Regions from separate parts of the Eleftheria terrae genome, predicted to be linked through region 4. Evidence: predicted binding sites of a transcription regulator. Region 4 holds the regulator's gene; each other region holds the start of a gene.
What was found. The regulator FNR, encoded in region 4, switches genes on or off when oxygen is low (the NO sensors DNR and NnrR bind a similar motif). The targets are predictions, from matches to a motif close to TTGATNNNNATCAA.
Positions count from the first base shown of each region.

Region 1: the regulator FNR is predicted to act here: its motif matches at 2,860-2,873, upstream of cobA (uroporphyrinogen-III C-methyltransferase).
Region 2: the regulator FNR is predicted to act here: its motif matches at 3,101-3,114, upstream of N7L95_RS21710 (universal stress protein).
Region 3: the regulator FNR is predicted to act here: its motif matches at 3,431-3,444, upstream of N7L95_RS21045 (hemerythrin domain-containing protein).

Region 1 is NZ_CP106953.1:269,859-275,192, forward strand. It holds gene N7L95_RS28025 (cytochrome D1 domain-containing protein) at 1-740, shown strand, start outside; gene N7L95_RS28030 (hypothetical protein) at 869-1,843, opposite strand; gene cobA (uroporphyrinogen-III C-methyltransferase) at 1,964-2,791, opposite strand; gene N7L95_RS28040 (Crp/Fnr family transcriptional regulator) at 2,901-3,599, opposite strand; gene N7L95_RS28045 (TetR/AcrR family transcriptional regulator) at 3,871-4,512, opposite strand; gene N7L95_RS28050 (O-methyltransferase) at 4,603-5,268, shown strand.
Region 2 is NZ_CP106951.1:4,854,689-4,860,022, forward strand. It holds gene N7L95_RS21695 (Ppx/GppA phosphatase family protein) at 1-561, opposite strand, end outside; gene N7L95_RS21700 (dienelactone hydrolase family protein) at 747-1,616, shown strand; gene N7L95_RS21705 (ZIP family metal transporter) at 1,682-2,458, shown strand; gene N7L95_RS21710 (universal stress protein) at 2,606-3,040, opposite strand; gene N7L95_RS21715 (sulfurtransferase) at 3,174-4,040, opposite strand; gene N7L95_RS21720 (DMT family transporter) at 4,037-4,927, opposite strand; gene N7L95_RS21725 (adenylate/guanylate cyclase domain-containing protein) at 4,927-5,334, opposite strand, start outside.
Region 3 is NZ_CP106951.1:4,724,124-4,729,457, reverse strand. It holds gene N7L95_RS21065 (LysR substrate-binding domain-containing protein) at 1-63, opposite strand, end outside; gene gstA (glutathione transferase GstA) at 463-1,086, opposite strand; gene N7L95_RS21055 (Bug family tripartite tricarboxylate transporter substrate binding protein) at 1,350-2,348, opposite strand; gene N7L95_RS21050 (Crp/Fnr family transcriptional regulator) at 2,474-3,256, opposite strand; gene N7L95_RS21045 (hemerythrin domain-containing protein) at 3,522-4,091, shown strand; gene N7L95_RS21040 (ATP-binding protein) at 4,069-5,334, opposite strand, start outside.
Region 4 is NZ_CP106951.1:5,408,097-5,413,430, reverse strand. It holds gene N7L95_RS24280 (sulfite exporter TauE/SafE family protein) at 1-511, opposite strand, end outside; gene hemN (oxygen-independent coproporphyrinogen III oxidase) at 528-1,931, opposite strand; gene fnr (fumarate/nitrate reduction transcriptional regulator Fnr) at 2,035-2,901, shown strand; gene N7L95_RS24265 (hypothetical protein) at 3,173-3,463, opposite strand; gene N7L95_RS24260 (FixH family protein) at 3,487-3,786, opposite strand; gene ccoG (cytochrome c oxidase accessory protein CcoG) at 3,809-5,281, opposite strand; gene ccoP (cytochrome-c oxidase, cbb3-type subunit III) at 5,298-5,334, opposite strand, start outside.

The DNA of each region.
Region 1 (5,334 bases), on a different replicon from region 4:
TCCCCGAGCTGTGGGAGATCTCCTATGACCCCGCCGCCGAACCCATCCATGACGGCCTGGTGCACGACTACAAGATGGGCGAAGCCATCGCCAAGCCCGGCCACCTCGGCGTGCGGCGCACACCACTGGACGAGCCGCTCGACGACTTCTTCTTCGACCAGAGCTACCGCCATGTGCTGGGCGCCACGCGGCCCAAGGGTGACGGCAGCCCCAGCGCGCAAGTGGTCAACCTGGACGTGCGGCGCCGCATCGCCCGCCTGCCGCTGGCCGGCATGCCGCACCTGGGCTCCGGCATCACCTTCGCATGGCGAGGCCGCACGGTGCTCGCCTCGCCCAACCTGAAGGACGGCGTGGTGCAGGTCATCGACATGCGCACCTGGCAACCGGTGAAGAGCATCGCCACCCCTGGCCCCGGCTTCTTCATGCGCAGCCATGAGCAATCGCGCTACGCCTGGGTGGACTCCATGATGAGCCCGACGGCCAGGGACACGCTGACTGTCATCGACAAGGCCACGCTGGAGCCGGTTGCACAGATCCGCGAGCCGGGCCGCACCCTGGCCCACATCGAGTTCACCCGAGACGGCCGCCATGCGCTGGCCAGCCTGTGGGAGGACGACGGCGCGCTGATCGTCTACGACGCGCGCACCTTGAAGGAAGTCAAGCGCCTGCCAATGAGCAAGCCCGTGGGGAAGTACAACGTCTGGAACAAGATCTCGCGCTCGGAGGGCACCTCGCACTGAGGTCAGACGCAGCCCTCGGCCACCTTGCACGCGTGCCCCCGTCATCGCCAGCCGGCGCCCGAAGGCAGCACCGGCCCGCGGGCTGGCGCTGCCTGGCCGCCCGCCGGGCCGCTCCCCGTCGGCGCGCCTCACGGCGCGTCGATGATCCACAACGCGGTGGGCCGCGTGGCGTCCGGGTCGTCCGAGGCCTCGAAGGCAATGCGCCGCCCGTCGGGCGACCAGCTTGGCGCACCGTTGTAGCCGGACGAGCGGGTGACCAGCCGGGGCGTACCGCCACTGGCCGCGACCACCGCGATCTGGGCGCCCTCCTCGCCCGGCGGGGTGGCCGAGAACACCAGCTGCTTGCCGTCCGGGGAGTAGGAAGCATCGGTGCAGGACCAGCCGGGCGGCGTCACGCGCTGCACCTCGCTGCCGTCGGGCTTCATCGTGTACAGCGCCCAGTCGTCGCCCAAGCGCTGGAACACGATGCGGTCACCGGCCGGTGACCAGTTCGGCTCGCGGTCGGCGAAACCCCGGGTGATGCGCGTCAGCCCGCCGCCGTTGGCCTGCACCTTCCACAGCTCGGCGGCAGTCTCGCTCACGGACGCCTCGAACACCAGCTGCGACCCGTCCGGCGAGAAACTCGGCTCGATGTAGGGAGCGCCGCTGTGATGCGTGAGGCGCTGCGGCCGGCTGCCGTCGGCGGCGATGGTCCAGATTTCGTCGCTGTCGCCCACTGCGTCGCTGGCATAGGCGATGCGGCCGGCCCGGCTCCAGCAGGCGCCGGGCAGGTTCACGTTGCTGGCGCCGTCATCGATCACCCGGGCGGGTGTGCCGCCGGTGACGGGCACCGTCCACAGGCTCGCGGGGGCCTGGTTGTAGCCGCGGTGCCAGCGGGTGAACACGAGGCGGCGGCCATCCGGGCTGAAGCAGGCATTCTGCGCAGAGGCAGGGGCGGGCAGCGCCACGATGCGGCAGGCACCGTCGGCACGGCAGCCGGGGGCTGGCGCGCCGGCCACGCCACTGGCGGCCTCAGGCGCATCCACCCCTGCGGAGCCGCCGCACGACGCCACGCTCAGCAAGGCTGCGGCCAGCGGCAGCCAACGGGTCAGGGGCCAGGTCACGATGGTGTCTCCTTGGAAGCGCCGCGGCTGCACCGCGGCAAGGTGCCCGCAGTATCGCCATCGCCTGCTGACCGGAAGCTGATGCGCCTGGCGCCGTGCAGCCCGCGCGGGGCCGCTGCCTCAAGTGACGCTGAGCGGCTCCGCTGCGCTGGGGCTGAGCACCTGCCGCAGCGCCACCACCGTGCCGATCACGATCAGCGCCGGCGAGCGCACCTCGTGCTCGCGCGCCAGGGCCGGCAAGGTCGCGAGCGTGCCCACCACGGTCCGCTGCTCGGGCAGCGTGGCACGCTCGACCAGGGCCGCCGGCGTGTCGGCCGCCAGGCCATGCGCCTGCAGCTGCTCGCTGATGGTCGGCAGCGTGCTCACGCCCATGTAGATCACCACGGTCTGCCGGGCGCGTGCCAGTGTCGCCCAGTCGAGGTCCGCGCTGCGCTGTGCGCCCTCGCCGCGCAGGTGGCCGGTGGTCAACACCAGCGATTCGGCATGGTCCCGATGCGTGAGCGGAATGCCGGCGGCCGCCGCCGCTCCCTGTGCCGCGCTGATGCCGGGAATCACCTCGAAGGGGACGCCCGCGGCTGCCAGGGCCTGCGCCTCCTCGCCACCGCGGCCGAAGATGTAGGGATCGCCCCCCTTCAGGCGCAGCACGCTGCGGCCACTTTGCGCCAGCCGCACCATCAGCGCGGCGATGTCCTCCTGCGGCAGCGTGTGGTGGCCGCTTTCCTTGCCCACGTAGACCAGGTCGGCGTCCGGGCGCACCAGCTGCAGCACTTCCCTCGACACCAGGTGGTCATAGAGCACCAGCTGCGCGGCCTGCAGCGCCTTGGCGGCCTTCACGGTGAGCAACTCCGGATCGCCCGGCCCAGCGCCCACGAGCGTGACGCGTGCGGGCCGCCGGGCCGCTGGCGCTGCGCCGGGGGTGAAATGCAAGGGCTCGGTGAGCAGGGTCATGGCAGGCTTTCGATCGATGCGGCACGGCGCCGGATACTGCATTGCACGATCGCCGGCGCAGCGCCGCCTTGAAGCAGTTCAAGCCCAGGGCGGTGCCATGTCGGCATGCTCATCGCCCCGGATAGGCAGCCAGCCGGCGTGCATCGAGGATGTGCACGTCGCGCTTGTCGATGTGGACCAGGCCGGCCGCTTCCAGCTCATGCAGCACCCGAGAGAAGTACTCGGGCGTGAGCGACAGGCGGGAGGCGATGGTGGCCTTGCTGACCGGCAGCGACACGGTGATGACTTCGCCGCTCACACAGTCCTCGGCCACCTGGTCGCGCAGCAGGTAGCCGATCACGCGCTGCAGCCCGCTGTGCAATGCATAGGCCTCCACGTCGTGCACCAGGCCATGCAGCCGGCGCGAGATGCCGGCCAGCATGCGCATGGCAAAGCGTGGGTCGCGCTCGATCTCGTCGACGACCGCGTGCTTCTTCACGGTCAGCAGCAGCGTGTCGGAGAGCGCCTGGGCGTTGATGATGTAGGCCTTGCCGGCGAACATCAGCGCTTCGGCAAAGCTGTGGCCCGGTCCGGCCAGCTCGATGACCTTCTCCTGCCCGGCGGGCGAGATGGCGAAGAGCTTGACCTGCCCGGTGACAGTGACATGGAACTCCTCGCAAGGCTGTCCCACCCGGAAAAGGGTCTCACCGCGCGCCAGGCGGCGCAAGTGGCAGCCGCCCGCCACACGCTCCAGCTCGGCCGGGCTCAGGTCATTGAACAGGGGCAGCACCGACAGGTAGCGGGGCACATCGAAGGCACGGGCATCCAAGGGGGCTCCGACGACAAGGGATGGCAAGGGGTGGGCAAGCAATGACTGATTGTGGGAGTGCCCCACCCTCGCCTTCTTGCGGAACGTCAAGCACCCCGCATCCGACCGGGACGGCAGGTGCCGGCACGGAGCCGGGCGCTGGCGTCATGCACAGGCCAGCGCCGTGCGGCCGGTGGCCGGCCCGGGCCATGACTCGTCCGGGCGCTGCCGTGAGCCGGTGGCCGGCGCGCCCTTCCATGGCTTGCCAGCCGACCGGGCAGCATGCGCATCGCTACGCTCGCTTCGCCGCTCGCAGGCTGCGAAGGTAGGCGCAGAACATGTCGGCCATCGCTTCGGCATAGGCTTGGATCTCTTCCTCCGTGCGGGAGCTTTCGGAGAAATCCTTGCCCACCGCGCCAAGTGTGGTGGTGATGAGGTCGCCGGCCACGGCACGCGTTTCGTCCGAGACCCGGGGCAGCACCTCCCGCATGAAGGCCTGCACGGTGTGATCGGCTGCTGCCCTGGCCTCGTGCGCCTCGGGTGCATCCCGGTAGAGCGGAGCGGCGTCATTGAGCGCGGTGCGGATCTCGGCTTCATCGCATTCCGAGCGGATGAAGGCGTGGACCAGCAGCCGCAAGCGCTCAAGCGGCGGTCGACGCCGGTCCTCCAGGATCGCACACAGCATCTCGGTCGTTCGCCGCCACTCATCGCTCTGCAGGCGAAAGAGGATCGATGCCTTGTTCGGGAAGTACTGATACACCGAGCCGACACTGACGCCGGCCCGTTCGGCCACCCGCGTGGTGGTGAAGCGCTGCGCGCCTTCCTTTGCCAAAACCTGAATGGCAGCTTCGAGAATCGCGGCGACCAGCCCGGCCGAGCGCACCTGCTTCGGCTGTCTCCGTGAGGCGATGGGTGTGCTTCGGCGTTCGGCCATGGGTGTGACGGGCAATGCGAATAGGAAACATGAAGGTTCCTTCATATTATGACGACTCCCTTCACCCACTCTCTTCAGGAAGACCCTGCCATGACGACCCTGACCACCGCACCGCTGGCGGCCCTGCTGGACCGCCTGTTCAACGAAGCCGCCGCGACATCGCCGGCGAACAGCCCCGCGCTCGCCGGACTGACCGAGGCCGACCATGCGCGCCTGATGCGCAGCAAGACCGACTACCGCGACTTCTACGGGCGCCTGAAGGATTTCCCGCTGCCCGTTTCGCGCGAGACCGGCACCCTCCTCTACATGCTGGCGCGAAGCAGCCACGCGCGCACCATCGTCGAGTTCGGCACCTCCTTCGGCATCTCTACCCTGTACCTGGCCGCGGCCCTGCGGGACAACGGAGGTGGCCAACTCATCACCAGCGAATTCGAGCCGTCCAAGGTGGCCCGCGCGCGCGATCACCTGGCAGCCGGGGGGCTGATCGATCTGGTGGAGATCCGTGAGGGAGACGCACTGCAGACGCTGGCCGTCGACCTGCCCGACAGCATCGACCTGGTCCTGCTCGACGGTGCCAAGGCGCTCTATCCCGACATCCTCGGCCTGCTGGAAAGCCGGCTGCGGCCCGGTGCCCTCATCGTCGCCGACAACGCGGACCACAGCCCGGACTACCTGGCACGGGTGCGCTCCCCCTCAGGGGGCTACCTGTCCACGCCGTTCGGCGAAGACGTGGAGCTGTCGATGCGTCTTGGCTGAAGGCGGTCGCTGCACCGGCAGGCCGGCGTGGAGCAAGGTGGCCCTTGCCTCGTGGCTGCTTTCCCT
Region 2 (5,334 bases), 550 kb from region 4:
GTAGCGCATCGACAGGCCCACGCTGCCGATCTGGAACGACTCCGCCACCACCGGCGTGCGGCCCCGGCCCAGGATCATCTCGGTGGAGCGGCCGCCGATGTCGATCACCAGGCGGTGCCCGGCGCTGGGCGGCATCAGGCGGGCCACGCCGGCATAGATGAGGCGGGCTTCCTCGCGGCCGGAGATCACCTCGATGGGGTGGCCCAGCACCGCCTGGGCACGGGCCAGGAAGGCGTCGCGGTTGCGTGCCTCGCGCAGGGTCTGGGTGGCCACCGCCCGCACCTGCTGCGGGCCGAAGCCGTGCAGCCGCTCGGCGAAGCGGGCCAGGCAGGCCAGGCCGCGCTCGGTGGCGTCTTCGGTCAGCAGCCCGTCGGCATCCAGGCCGCCGCCCAGGCGCACGGTTTCCTTCAGGTAGTCGATGCGCTTGTAGCGGCCATGGGTGAGCTGGCCGATCTCCAGGCGAAAGCTGTTGGAGCCGAGGTCGATGCCCGCCAGCAGGCCATCGACGTCGGGGGAGGAGGGGGGCGGCAGCGGCGGCGCCGCGGTCTTTTCCAGGCTCATGGCGCGCATTGTCTCTTCATTTGACATCAGCCCCGATGACGATGGTCCCGGCCGGGGGGCGGCCCACAGGAAGGAAGCGAGTCGTGTACCCTGCGTGGTTCCAGTCTCTCGCGGCGGGCCGCCGCGGTCAGGCCCCCGTGCGGCGCAGGCCGGCTTGCGCAGACCGCTTCCAGGAAAGACGTCCGATGTCCACCGAAGATCTCGACAGCCTCTTGCCCACCCGCGGCTTCTCCCGCCGCCATTTCGTCTCCACCGCGCTCGGCAGCGGCTTTGCAGCCGCCGTCATGCCGGTCACCGCGCAGACGCTCATGACCGACAGTGCCGGCCTCACCGCAGGCGAGGTCAGCATCGCGGTCGGCAGCTTCAAGATGCCGGCCTACCGGGCGCAGCCGGCCGGCAAGAGCAAGCTGCCGGTGGTGCTGGTGATCTCGGAGATCTTCGGCGTCCATGAGCACATCGCCGACGTCGCGCGGCGCTTCGCCAAGCTCGGCTACCTGGCGATCGCACCGGAGCTGTTCGTGCGCCAGGGCGATGCCAAGGCCTATACCGAGATCGCGAAGCTGCAGGCCGAGATCATCGCCAAGGTGCCCGACAGCCAGGTGATGCAGGACCTGGATGCCACCGTGGCCTGGGCCAAGGCCCAGGGCGGCGACACCGACCGGCTCGGCATCACCGGCTTCTGCTGGGGCGGCCGCATCACCTGGCTCTACGCGGCGCATGGGCCGGTGAAGGCCGGGGTGGCATGGTACGGACGCTTGGTGGGCACGGCCAGCGAGAACACGCCGCGCCATCCGCTTGACCTGGCCGGGCAATTGAAGGCGCCGGTGCTGGGCCTCTACGGCGGGCAGGACGCCGGCATCGCGCTTGACACGGTTGATAAGATGAAGGCTGCACTGGCGGCGGGGGGGCCCGCGGCCAAGCAGTCCGAGTTTGTCGTCTATCCCGACGCGCCGCATGCCTTCCATGCGGACTACCGGCCCAGCTACCGCAAGGAAGCGGCCGAGGACGGGTGGAAGCGCTGCCTGGACTGGTTCAGGAAACACGGGGTGGCCTGAACCTGGTCTCCTTACCTGCACGAGGAGCCGCGCATCGAGGCGCGGCTTTTTGTTGAGCTTTCGCAATGACCCTGACCTACATCGTCCTCGCGACGCTGATCGGCGGTGTGCTGTCGGTACTGATCGCCGCCAGCCTCACCCTCACGATCCTGAGCAAGGTGGTTCGCCACCTGGTGAGCCTGTCGGCCGGCGTGCTGCTGGGCACCGCGCTGATCCATGTGCTGCCCGAAGCGTTCGAGAGCGCGGTCGACGCGCACGAACTGTTCCTGACCCTGCTCGGCGGCCTGCTGTTCTTCTTCCTGCTGGAGAAGGCGGAGCTGTACCGCCACGGCCATCACCATGAAGGCGACGGCGACCACCACCACCATGGCTTCGATCATGCCCAGGCCGGCCGCGGCGGCTGGAGCGTGCTGGTGGGCGACAGCATCCATAACTTCTGCGACGGCATCATCATCGCCGCCGCCTTCCTCGCTGAGCCGCAGCTGGGCGTGGTGACGGCGATGGCCGTCATCGCCCACGAGATCCCGCAGGAGGTGGGCGACTACATCGTGCTGCTCAATGCGGGCTTCTCGCGCTCACGCGCCTTGCTCTACAACGCCCTGTCGGGGCTGGCCGCGGTGGTGGGCGGCGTGCTGGGCTACTTCGTGGTCGGCGCGCTGGAGAGCTGGTTCCCCTACCTGCTGGTGATCGCGTCGTCGAGCTTCATCTACGTGGCGGTGGCCGACCTGATCCCGCAACTGCAGCGCCGCCTGTCGCTGAAGGAAACCCTCTCGCAGCTGCTGTGGCTGGGCCTGGGCCTGGGCTTCATCACGCTGATCGTGGGCCGCTTCCACGGCCACTGACCGAACCGGCGCTGCCGCCTTGCCGGGCCAGCAGCCCGGGCCGGCGCCGTGGCCGGGCGGGTGGCCCGCATGGCAAGGCGCTGCAACGGCGCCCCGGCGCGCGCACCAGGCGGGTGGCGCATGCGGCCCCCCGTCGCCACAAAGGAATCAGCGCACCACCAGCACCGGGATGGTGCTGTGCGTCAGCACCCGGTTGGTTTCGCTGCCGAGCAGCAGGGCCTGCACGCCGCGGCGACCGTGGGAGGCCATCACGATCAGGTCGCAGCCCTGGCGCTTGGCATGGTCCACCACCGCTTCCCACACGCTGACCGACTCCACCGTGTGCCCGGTGCAGGGAATGCCGGCCGCCTCGCAGCTCTCCTTGACGGCCGTCACGTTGCGGGCCGCGACCCGTTCCTGCGCGTCGAGGAATTCCTGTGGCAGCGTGGGCTGCATCTCCGAGATGGCGCTGTAGGGGTAGGGGTCCTTCACGCTGATGGTGAAGATCTCGCCGCCGGTGAGCTTGGCCAGCGAGATGGCTGCGGCGATCGCCCGTTGGGTGATGTCCGAGCCGTCAGTGGGAACCAGGATGCGCTTGTACATGGAAGACCTCCGTCCGATGTCGGGGATGGTGCATCGTTGCACGCGGTGCCTCGGACCATGTTGACCGAAGTCACGCCGGCCCCGCAAGGGGGGCATCCCCTCCCGCATCAGGGAGGCCGCGGCGGCGGCCTGTTCAGCCGCGCGCCACCGGACGGGCCGGATCGGCGCACCACTCGCTCCAGGAGCCCGGATAGAGCGTGGCGCGGCCGAGTCCGGCCACCTCCATCGCCAGCAGGTTGTGGCAGGCCGTCACACCCGAGCCGCACTGGTGCACGACCGCAGCCGGGTCGCGTCCGCCCAGCAAGGATTCGAAATCCGCCCGCAGCTGGGCAGCCGGCTTGAAGCGGCCGTCGGGTTGCAGGTTGTCCTTGAAGAAGCGGTTGTTGGCGCCCGGGATATGGCCCGCCACCGGGTCCAGCGGCTCGACGTCGCCGCGGTAGCGCTCCGGTGCGCGCGCATCGAACAGGGGCAGGCCCGGATCACCGAGCCGCGCCTGGAGTTCTTCGGCGTTCACCGCGCGTGCCACCGGTGCGGCGCACGGATAGGGCGGCTGGGCTGGCGGCAGCGGCTGCTCGGTGCTCAGCGTGCCGCCGGCGGCCTGCCAGGCGGCCAGGCCGCCGTCCAGGACGGCCACCGCCTCGTGGCCCAGCCACTTGAGCATCCACCAGGCACGCACGCAGTACATGCCGCCCTGGCGGTCGTAGACCACCACCTGGCTGGCTGGTGTGATGCCCCAGCGGCCGGCGGTGGCGGCGAACTCGTCGCGCGTCGGCAGCGGGTGGCGGCCCCGCGGCGGCTGACCGGGCGCCGACTTGGGCGCCGACAGGTCGCGCTCCAGGTGCGCGTACAGCGCGCCCGGCAGGTGGCCTGCCGCATACGCGGCCTGGCCCGCGGTGGGGTCGGCCAGGTCGAAGCTGACGTCCAGCACGACCAGCGAGGGAGCGCGGGCGTCCAGCAGGCCGCGCAGGGCTTCTGCGGAAATGAGGGTGGTGTGGCTCATGTGTCGGAGGGGGTGGAGGCCGGGGTGGCGGGCGCGGCGCGCGCCCGCAGGAAGGTGGCCGCGACGCCGGCCAGCACGATCAGCGCCATGCCGAGCACCGCCTGCCAGGTGATCGGGTCGCCGAACAGCAGCACGCCGTAGATGAAGGCGAAGACGATGCCGAGGTACTGCAGGCTGGCGTTGACCAGCGGCTTGCCGGTGCTGTAGGCACGGGTCATCATCAGCTGCGCGCTGGTGGCCAGCAGTCCCACCGCCAGCAACCAGCCGGCGCCCACCAGCGTGTGCGGGCTGGCGCGGCCGGCCAGCATCGTCAGTGCACCGGCCACCATGCCGCCCAGCGAGAAGTAGAAGACGATGCGGTATTCCGGCTCGCCGCTGCGGCCCAGTGCGGTCACCTGCAGGTAGGCGGTGGCGCTCAGCATGCCGGACAGCAATCCGATCAAGCCGTGCCAGAGCTGGTTGTCGGCAATGGTCGGCCGCAGGATCAGGGCCACCCCGGCGAAGCCGCACAGCACGGCCCCCACCACCCGCCCGTCCAGCCGGGCGCCGCCAAGCACGATGGTGCCGCCGAGCAGAAAGAGCGCCATCCACACCGAGGACATGTAGTTGAGCGTCATCGCGGTGGCCAGCGGCAGGTTGCCGATGGCATAGAACCACATGCTCAACGCTGCCACCCCCGACAGCCCGCGCCAGAAGTGCATGCCCGGCACCCGTGTGCGCAGCGTGCCGCCGCGGTGGCGCACCAGCAGCGCGATGGCGATGGCGCCGACCAGGCCGCGGTAGAACACGATCTCGCCGGTGTTGTAGTAGGCCGAGGCGTACTTGACGCACAGGCCCATGGTGGCAAACAGGAAGGAAGCGGCCACCATCAGCAGCGAGGCGGGCATCACAGCACCTCCTCGACCACGCGCATGAGGTGGGCCGGTGGCGGCGGCAGCTGCGCGTCACGCGGCAAGGCGTAGGCCTGCACCGAACGATCGCGGCCCTTGAGCTGGCGCTCGCCCATCGGCTGCAGCAACTCGCGCAGGTGGGGCGGCAACAGCTCGTGGGTGGCGGCATTGGCGAAGGTGACCATCTCGGGATGCTCCTTGCAAAGGCTTTCCAGGCGCGCGGCGACGTTCACGGTGTCGCCGATGACGGTGTAGATGCATCGCTCGGGCGAGCCGATCTGCCCGGCCAGCGCGGTGCCGCTGGCGAGCCCGATGCCCATCACCAGGGCCGGCGCGCCATAGGCGGCGCGCTCGCGGTTGAACGCCTGCAGCGCCTGCTGCATGGCCTCGGCGGCATAGAGTGC
Region 3 (5,334 bases), 680 kb from region 4:
TTGCGACAGGTCGAGCTTCAAGGCGGCACGGGAGACGCTGCATTCGGTGATCAAGGTGTGCAAGACCCGGACAAGACGAAGCTCAATGTTGTCGAAATGCTCACGGCCGGCCATATGAGCCCACAAATATCAGGTATGCGTATTTTCGTATAGATAGAGGGAAGCAGGCTGGCCGTCTCCGGGTATGTCCGGGGGCTGCAGTGGCCCGTCCGAAGCGGCGGCGCTGGGTGCGCACCGGGCTGGAGGCGCCCGCGGTCGGCATTCAGGAGGGCTCGGGTCGAGGGCCGGCGGCCTCGTTTGCACCACCGCGGCCTTGTGCTCCGCCACCTGCCAGCGCAGCCGGCAGCGGTGGCGCGCAGCGAGCCTGGCTGGCCGCACCGCCGCGAGGCCAGGCCACCGCCAGTGCCCTGCGGCGGCGCGTGGCCCGGCGGCTGGCAGGCCGCCCTGGCCACGGCGAGGGCTTCACCCCTTGTTGGCTGCGTTGCCTTGCGCTTCGGCCTGCAGCGCCTGTTGCACTGCCGGCCGCTCTCCCACCCGCTGGACGAAGGCCTGCAGGTTCTTGAAGGACGAGATGTCGACCTTGGTCGGCACCGTCCAGCGGCACACCACGAACAGGTAGGCGTCGGCCACCGTGAACTGCTCGCCCATCAGGTAGGAGCGGCCCTCCAGCTGCCGGTCGACATAGGCGAAGCGCTCGCCCAGCTTGGTGCGCATGAGCGCCTTGCCTTCCTCCGGCATGGCGGGGTTGAACAGCGGGCTGAAGGTCTTGTGGATCTCGGTGGTGATGAAGTTGAGCCACTCCATCAGGCGGTAGCGCTCCATCGTGCCGGCGGCCGGCGCGAGTTGCTTGTCGGGCACCTGGTCGGCGATCCACTGCACGATGGCCGGGCCTTCGGTCAGGCGCTGGCCGTCGTCGAACTCCAGCGTCGGCACGTAGCCCTTCGGGTTGATGGTGTAGTAGTCGGTGCCGTCCGCCAGCTGGTGCGTCTTGGTGCTGGCCAGCACTGCGTCGAACGGCAGGCCCGCCTCATAGAGGGCGATGTGCGGTGACAGCGAACAGGCGCCCGGGCTGTAGTAGAGCTTCATGCAGAGGTCCTCCATCGAATTGAAAGGAGGCCAACGATACCCCTGCGCCGCCGCCCTTGCACGGGCCGGGCGAATCGACGCGTGGCAGGGCCCGGCTGCCGCACCGCGATGCAGGCGACAGCCTGGCGGCCCTGCTGCAACGGCCTGGCGGCCGGTGCGAATACCACCCGTGCGCCAGCCATGAACAGCGCTGCGATGGCAGGCGCCCGGCGCCTGCGTCCGGCTCTTCTGCTGCGGCGGGCGGTGCTGCGGCAGGGAGCCGGTCAGGCCTTCAGCTTCAGCATCAGCGTGACAGCGCTGGCAATGCCCTGCTCGATGGCCAGGAAGTCTTCGAACTCCTTGCCGTACAGCAGCGAGCCCATCCAGTTGTTGTCGAGCAGCGTCTGACGCCAGGCGGCCGACTCGGTGGCGCGGATGACTGCCTGCCTCAGCGCGACCTTCTGGCCGTCTTCCAGGTTGGCCGGCGCGAACACGCCGCGCCAGTTGGACAGTTCGGTGTCGATGCCCTGCTCACGCAGCGACGGAATGCCGAACAAGGCCTTGCGCGAGGAGACCGCCAGCGGGATCAGCGTCTTGTCCTCGATGCCGGCCTTGAATTCGCTGTAGCCCGAAATGCCGAACGCGGCCTGGCCGGAGGTCAGCAGGGCGACGGCGTCCTTGCCGCTGCTGGTGGGGCGGTACTGCAGGCCCGACGGGTCGACCCGCAGCGACCGCACGATCATGCCGGCCAGCATGTGATCCACGCCGCCAGCCGAGCCACCGGCCACCGGCGTGCCGGGCAGGTTCTGGCGCAGTTCAGCCACCAGCCCCTTGATGTCCTTGATCTTGCCGTTGGCCGGCACCACCACCACCAGGTAGTCACTGGTCAGGCGGGCCACCGGCGTCACCTGCCGCAGGGCCTGCTCCTGGCGCGCGACGGCGAGCGCGCCCACCATCACCATGCCGCCGACCAGCAGCGCCGCGGGGTCGCTGCCGTGGCGGGCCACGAAGTCGCTCAGGCCGACGGTGCCGCCCTTGCCCCCCTTGTTCTCGTACTCGACCTGCTGCACCGCCTGGGCCGCCTGCAGAGCGGCGCCCAGGCTGCGGCCGGTCTGGTCCCAGCCGCCCCCGGTGTTGGCCGGAATGTAGATCTTCAGCCGTGGCAGCGGCGCGTTGCCGGCGGCCTTGGCACCGGGCGCGGCGACCTGGGCATGGCTCAACGGCAAGACCGACGGCAGCAGCAGGCCGGCAGCCGCAGACATCATCTGGCGACGGGTTGGCATCGGGGACCCTCCTAGCGTTTGGCTGCAATGCTAGGCAGCCGCGCTGCGGCCCAAGCCCGGGTTTACCCTAGGATGCGCGGTAATACCGCCGCTAAAGTGGCTTGCTCCGCATGCGGCCGGGTGGATCAGGCACCGCAGTCGGCAATCTCGCGCAGGCCGGCCAGGTCCAGCACGCGCACGAGGTAGCCCTCGACCTCGATGATCCGCTTCTCGCGCAGCTGGCGCAGCACGCGCGAGAACGTCTCCGGCGTCACCGCCAGCTGGGAGGCGATGGCCCGCTTGCGCTCGCGCATCAGCACCGTGGCGGTGCCGCCAGGTCCCGGGCGCTGCTCGGCGTGCTGCAGCAACCAGGTCGCGCAGCGTGCCTCGGCGTCCTTGAGCATCAGGCCCAGGGTGCCCTCGGTGAGTTCACGCACGCGCTGCGCAAGCACCGCGATCAGGCCTTCGGAGAGGCTGGGGTGCTCGTTGCAGCAGGCCCGCAGTCGCTCGATGTCGAAGGACCACAGCAAGGCATCGCCTTGCGCCCAGGCGTCTTCCAGGTAGTGGCGCTGCAGCCAGGCGCTGGCGGCGTCCAGCCACTGCCCGGGCTCGACCCGGCGTGTCTGCTGCACCGGCCGGCCGTGCGCCAGCGTGCCGAGCGCCACCTGCCCGGATGCCACGAACCACAGGCTGTGGGCCGTGTCGCGGCGGGTGAACAAGGGGCAGGAAGCGGCCACGGGATGCTCCTGCGCCAGCTCTGCCATCGCCTGGGCCGCCAGCCGGGCGACCCGGGCCGGCTGCAGCGCGGCCTGCAGCAGCGCGGTGCGGGCGTCGAGGGGAATCGACCGGCCGCCCGCGGCGTCGGCAGCGGTGGGCAGGCGCAAGGGGCGCGGTGAAATGGCGTGTGGGATGACGGTGACAGTACTCACGACAGGCTCCTCTACAGGAGCCGCCACTGTCGCCGCAGCACCGGCAGGCCACGTTGCGCTGGCTCAAGAAACCGACGCAGTGCGGCCGCGGGCGGCGTCCCGCCTTCCACCGCCACGGCAAGTCCCTGCAGGCGACGCGGTCGCTCACGCTGGCGGGAGCTGTCCGCAGCCGGCTTGAGCCAGGTCAAGCGACGGCGTGGCGCGCCGGCCACAATCGCTTCACGCCCCCCGCGCCCCTGGCGCGCCCCCACCAGGAGGCACCGCGATGTTGCCCGGATTCCACAGCCCTGCCGCCAGCTTCGACCAGCCCTTCGAGATGCTCTCCGCCTGCCACGACCGGGTGCGACGCTCGCTGCGCCTGCTGCAGCGGCTGGGGCCGCACCTGCAGCAGCACGGCAACGACCCTGCCGCCCGCGACGCAGCAGCCGACGTGCTGCGCTACTTCGACCGGGCCGCGCCGCATCACCACGAGGATGAGGAACGCCACGTCTTTCCCGCGCTGCTGCCCGGCGCGGAGCCGCGCCTGGCCGAAGCGATCCGCCAGCTGCTGGCCGACCATCGGGCCATGGAGGGGCTGTGGGCCCAGCTGCGCCGGGTGCTGCAGGCGGTGGCCGACGCCCGGCAGGGGCCGTTCGATGCCGAGGCGACGCAGCTGGTGCAGCGCTTCCTGGCGATCTACGAAGAGCACCTGCGGGTGGAGGACGAATGGGTCTATCCGGCCGCCGTGTCGCGCTTCGAGCCGGCCGCCCTGCGCGCAATGGGCGAGGACATGGCGCAGCGGCGCGGTGCCACGCCGGCCCAAGGCAGGCGCCTCAGCGGCGACGCGCCCGGCTGACCAGCTGCAGCACGCCCTGCAGGCGGTCCTGCTCGACCGGCTTGGTCAGGTAGTCGTCCATGCCGGCTTCCAGACAGCGCACGCGGTCCAGCGGCATGGCATGTGCGGTAAGCGCCACGATGGGGCAGCTCCAGCCGCGCACCGCCTCCATCGAGCGGATGCGGTGGGTCAGCTCGATGCCGCTCATGCCGGGGATCTGGATGTCCATGAAGATCAGGTCGAAGTCCTCCGCCTCGCACAGCGCCAGTGCCTCCGCCGCCGTGACGGCACAGGTCACCCGGTGGCCCAGGCGGCGCACCAGGCTGGTGGCGATGAAGCGGTTCACCGCATGGTCGTCGATCAGCAGCACATGCAGGCCGGCGGCATCCTCCTGCTCGGGATCCGAGGGCGTCTCGAGTTCGTCGAAGCCCCGGTAGGCGGTCGACTCGAAGCGGGTGCGGGCCTTGTCCCGCGACAGGTTCAGCGTTTGCGTAGCGGCCATGCTCCAGTCGCGCCGCATGTCGGCGTCAAGGTCGTCGGCCGGCAGGCTCAGCAGCGGCAGCGTCAGGTGAAAGCGGCTGCCCTGGCCGGCCTCGCTCTCGGCCCACAGCCGCCCGCCCATCGCTTCGGCCAGCCGGCGCGAGATGGTGAGGCCCAGCCCGGTGCCGCCGAACTCCCGCGTGGTCGAGTTATCGGCCTGGGTGAAGGACTCGAAGATGCGCTCCAGCTTGTCGGCCGCAATGCCGACGCCGGTGTCGGCCACGCACAGGTGCAGTACCGCGGCGCCGCCCTGCCCCTCGGGCCAGGCCGATATGTCGATACGGCCCTGGCGGGTGAACTTGATCGCGTTGCCCACCAGGTTCACCAGGATCTGGCGCAGCCGCAGCGGGTCGGCCACGATCTGGGCCGGCACGTCGGGCGCGATCAGGAGGTTGAACTGCAGGCCCTTTTCCTGCGCCCGCGGCTCCAGCGGCGCCACCGCTTCCTGGAACAGCCGGCGCACCTCGAAGGTGAGCTGCTCCACCCGCATGCGGCCTGCCTCGATGCGCGAGAGGTCGAGGATGTCGTTGATGATGTTGAGCAGGGAAGTCGAGGACGACTTCACCAGCGTCAGGTAGCGGCGCTGCGTCTCGGTGAGCGGGGTCTCCAGCGTCAGGTCGACCAGGCCCATCACGCCGTTCATCGGGGTGCGGATCTCGTGGCTCATGTTGGCCAGGAACTCGCTCTTGGCCCGGCTGGCCGCCTCGGCCGCGGTCTTGGCGTC
Region 4 (5,334 bases):
GGCCCGCGCCCGAGCCGGCTGCAAAGGCCAGCATGACCGCCCCGCCCTGCCAGGGATCGGAGGCCAGCGCCGCCACCATCAAGGCCGAGTACAGCAGCCCGCAAGGCAGCAGCGCCCACAAGAGGCCGGCCAGCGCCGGCCAGTGACGGGTGTCGAGGCCCAGGGTGGCGTGCCGCAGGCGCTGCCACACCTGCTGCGCCAGGCGGTCCAGCCAGCCGGGCTGCCGGCCCAGCCACAGCAGGTTGAGCCCGAGCAGCACGACGGCAACGTGGAACATGGCCCAGAAGGGGCGCAGCACGGCGAGTTCAGACGCGCCCCATTGCAGGGCACGCGCTGACGATGCGGTCAGCGCACCGAACAGCGTGTAGCCCGCCAGCCGGCCGAGCTGGAAGGAGGTCAGGCGCGAAGCGGTGCAACCCAGGCCACCGCTGGCGGCGCCGCACATGGCGATGCAGTGGGGGCTGCCGGCCAGGCCCATCAGGAGGCCGGTGGCGATGAGAGCGGTCTGCATGGCGGCGCCCGGCGACTCAAATGATGCGAGAGAAGCGCTCGCGGCTGCGGTCGGCCTGCAGGTAGCGGTCGAACACCATGGCAATGCCCCGCACGAAATACCAGCCGGTGGCGGTCACCCGCAGGCCGTCCGGCTCAAGGGTCACCAGGCCTTGCTCGACCAGCGGCATCAGCGCCTCCAGCTCGGCAGCGAAGTAGCGGCGGAAGTCGACCAGATAGGACAGCTCGATGGACTCGAACACCACATGTCCCTGGCACATCAGCGCCATGATGACCGCACGCCGCACCAGGTCGTCACGCTGCAGCGCAAGCCCGCGCACGACCGGAAACTGCCCCTGCCGCAGGCTGTCGTAGTACTCGTCCAGCGTCTTGGCGTTCTGGCTGTAGGTGGCGCCGACCCGGCCGATGGCCGACACGCCGAGGCCGATGAGATCGCAGTCCGGCTGCGTGCTGTAGCCCTGGAAGTTGCGGTGCAGCCGCCCCTGGCGCTTGGCGGCGGCCAGGCCATCGCCGTGCAGCGCGAAATGGTCCATGCCGATGTAGGCGTAACCGGCCGCCAGGAAGGTGGAGATCGCGGCCGCCAGCATGCCTACCTTCTCCGGCGGGGCCGGCAGATCGGCGCTGGCGATGCGGCGTTGCGGCTTGAAGCGTTGCGGCAAGTGGGCGTAGGCGTACAGCGCGATGCGGTCGGGCCGCAATTGCGCCACTTGCTGCAGGGTGCGGGCGAAGGACGCAGCGGTCTGCCGCGGCAGGCCATAGATCAGGTCGACATTGATCGATTCGAAACCGATCTCGCGCGCCGCGGCCATCAGGGCCACCACGCTGTCATGCGGCTGCACCCGGTGCACGGCCTTTTGCACGTCGGGATCGAAGTCCTGCACGCCAAAGCTCAGCCGGGTGAAGCCGAGCCGGGCCAGGTGGGCCAGGCGGGCGGGCGTGACGGTTCGCGGGTCGACCTCGATCGAGTATTCGCCACCAGGCGCGAAGCGGAAGGCGGAACGCAGGCTGTTCATCAGCCGCTCCAGTTCCTCGTCGCTGAGGAAGGTGGGGCTGCCGCCGCCGAAGTGCAACTGCGACACCGTCTGCTCACGGCCGAGCACGGCGGCGTGCAGGGCGATTTCCCGGTCGAGGGCGTCCAGGTATTCGGCCGCGCGCTCGTGGTGGCGAGTGATGACCTTGTTGCAGGCGCAGTAGTAGCACACCGACTCGCAGAAGGGCACATGCACATAAATTGACAGCGGTGCGTGCGCTCCGCCAGCGGCACCCACGCCGCCGCTGCGCTGCTCCAATGCCTGGCGGTACTGCAGCGGCGTGAAGGCTTCGACGAAGCGGTCGGCGGTCGGATAAGAGGTGTAGCGAGGACCGGCAACGTCAAAACGAGCCAGCATCTCGGCCGAGAGGGGGGCGGCAGCGGTATCCATGCCAGCCACTGTGCCGAAAGCCGTTGCCCCGGGCCTTGATCTGGCTCAAGCGGCGGTGGCAGCCACCCAGGAACAATCGGCACATTGCTTGAGGACCATCATGCTGCTCGACAAATCCGTCTCCCCCGGCGCCCCTGCCACCCCCGACGCCCGGTCCGCCGGCCCCGCTTCCCGCAGCACCGCCGACACCGGCGGCAGCTGCAACGGCCGGCCAGCGCCCGCCGGTGGCCAACCCCCGTCGCGCAGCGTGACCAAGCTGCACGAACTGAAGGTGGCCTGCTCGAGCTGTAACCTGCGCGAGCTCTGCCTGCCGGTCGGCCTCACCCGCCCGGAACTGGACCGGCTTGACACGCTGATCGCCAGCCGGCGCAGCGTCAAGCGCGGTGATGCGCTATTCCGTGCAGGCGACCCCTTCCAGTCGCTGTTCGCGGTGCGTACCGGCTTTTTCAAGACCACCGTGTCGTCCGAGGACGGCCGGGACCAAGTCACCGGCTTCCAGATGGCGGGCGAGCTGCTTGGCCTGGAAGCCATCAGCCATGACCGCCACACCTGCGACGCCATTGCGCTGGAGGACTCGCAGGTCTGCCTGATTCCCTACTCCCAGCTGGAAACGCTGTCGCGCGAGTTCACCGAGCTGCAGCACTCCTTCCACAAGATCATGAGCCGGGAGATCGTGCGCGACCACGGCGTGATGCTGCTGCTGGGCAGCATGCGAGCCGAGGAGCGCCTGGCGGCCTTCCTGCTGAACCTCACACAGCGGCTGGAAGCGCGCGGCTTCTCGCCTTCCCAGCTGGTGCTGCGCATGACGCGCGAGGAGATCGGCAGCTACCTGGGCCTGAAGCTGGAGACGGTCAGCCGCACCTTCTCGAAGTTCCAGGACGACGGCGTGCTGGAAGTCAAGCAGCGCCACATCCGCATCCTGAAGCTGGAAGGCCTGCGGGCCCTGCTGAGCCACAGCGGGCCCTGCTGAGGGCGGCTGCAGCACCCGCCGCAGGCGGCGGGCGGCTTCCCGGGCCGGGCCGGCACGCCCGGCTGGCGACAGGACGCGGGCGCCCTGCTCTGCCATTTCCTCCGCCACGGCCTTGGCCACTACTCCCTTGGCCACTCCCTCGGCCATTTCCTCGGCCTCCTCCCCGCCTCTCTACCCTCGCTTCGGCCATCCATTTCCGCGGCCACCGCGCCTCGCGCCATGCAAAGCGCGGCCGCTGCGCCCGCGTGGGCCGCGCGGGGTGCGGCGCGGGTCAACGACCCGGGGGGCGTGGGCAGGCGGCCGGACGGCCGTCCAGCGGCAGGGGGCAGCGGTTCACCTCGAACGGTGAGCGCGACAACAGGCAGGTGAGCGCACTCGACAAGGCCGCCGCGCCCCAAAACACGAAAAAGGCCACGGTGTAGATGGCCGAGCGCGAGAGCTCGATGGGGCCGTCGCCGAACCAGTGCAGGTCCTGCGGGTCGACCATCGCGAACACCAGCATTTCAATGCCGCCGGCGACCAGGAAGGCGGGCCAGGCGATCCACATCCAGCGCTGTTTCATCGGGCCGCTCCTTGCTGGCTGGCTCAGGGTTGCGGTGCCGCTACCGGCGTGGCCGCATGGTTGCGGGCCTGCAGTGCGGGGCGCAGGCCCTCGGGCACCGCTTCATGCGAGGCCGGGCCGCCGGCCGAGGACCGCAGCGTCTGGTTGATCTCGATGCCACGGCGGTAGTAGTCCTCGGCCAGCACCGGGTCCGGCCGCTGCGCCGCGATGACGAAGGTGGCCACACCGGCCACCACCACGGCGGCCGGGCCACCGACCACCAGCCACATCATCGGCTCGCGCCACCAGCCGGCCCGCGGGGCAGTGCTTGTTGTCGAACTCATGCGTATCCTCCTCGGCGCACGCTCAGCGCGGCACCAGAAACGTTGACTTTTCCTCGACCGTGCGGGCGGCTTGCGCCGCCTCGGCCGCCCGCTCGATGACGAAGCGGATCGGGCTCGAGCGGCCCTGCAGCGGCAGCGCCGCCTCGGCCGGCAATTGAACCCGCACGGCCAGCCAGCGGGCCTCGGCCGCGCCGATCTCGACGACCGGCTCGGAGGCCACCTGCAGGCCCGGCAGCCCGTCGACCGAGACGCGGTAGCGCTGGCTGAACTCGGTGCCGTTCATGATCTGCAGCCGGTAGACATTCTCCACCTTGCCGTCTTCCACCAGCCGGGCCAACGCGCCGCGGTCGCGGATCACGTCGACCTTGAAGGGGGCGCGCCAGGCCAGGCTCACCACGAAGGCGATCGACACCGCCAGCAGGATGGCCCCGTACACCAGCACGCGCGGCCGCAGCACCCGCTTGAACATCTGCGCCCGGCTCAGTTGCCCGGCGATGCCGTTCTCGGTGGAGTAGCGGATCAGCCCGCGGGGATAGCCCATCTTGTCCATCACGCCGTTGCACACGTCGATGCAGGCCGCGCAGCCGATGCACTCGTACTGCAGGCCTTCGCGGATGTCGATGCCGGTCGGGCAGACCTGCACGCACAAGGTGCAATCGACGCAATCGCCAAGGCCCAGCGCCTTGGGGTCGGCCTTGCGCGAACGCGAGCCCCGCGCTTCACCGCGGCGAGCGTCATAGGTGATGACCATGGTGTCCTTGTCGAACATCGCGCTCTGGAAGCGCGCGTAGGGACACATGTATTTGCAGACCTGCTCGCGCAGGTAGCCGGCATTGCCGTAGGTGGCAAAGCCGTAGAACAGCACCCAGAACCACTCCCAGGGGCCGAAGCCCAGCGTCAGCGCCTCTTGCGCCAAGGTGCGGATCGGGGTGAAGTAGCCGACGAAGCTGAAGCCGGTCCACAGGCCGATGGCGATCCACGCGGCCTGCTTGGCGGTCTTGCGCCACAGCTTGTTCCAGCTCCAGCCAGCGGCGTCCAGCCGCATGCGGGCAGTGCGGTCGCCTTCGATGCGGCGCTCCACCCACAGGAAGATCTCGGTGTACACCGTCTGCGGGCAGGCATAGCCGCACCAGAGGCGGCCGGCGACGGCAGTGAAGAAGAACAGGCCGAGCGCCGAGATGACGAGCAGCGCCGTCAGGTAGATGAAGTCCTGCGGGTACAGCACCAGGTCGAAGATGTAGAAGCGCCGGGTCGCGAGATCGAACAACACCGCCTGGCGGCCGTTCCACGGCAGCCAGGGCAGGCCGTAGAACAGCAGCTGGGTGAACCACACCAGCGCCCAGCGCCAGTTCATGAACCAACCGGTGACCGAGCGCGGGTAGATCTTCTGCTGCTTCTCGTACAGCGACACGACTTGGCCGACGGCCGGCTCCGCCGGTGCGGCGGGCACCGCCCGGATGGGGATGACACGCTGCCTGTTCGAACTGCTCACCACCGGCCTCCTTCTTGCCTTACTTCGCCGCTGCAGTCGCCGCGGCCACCGTGCCC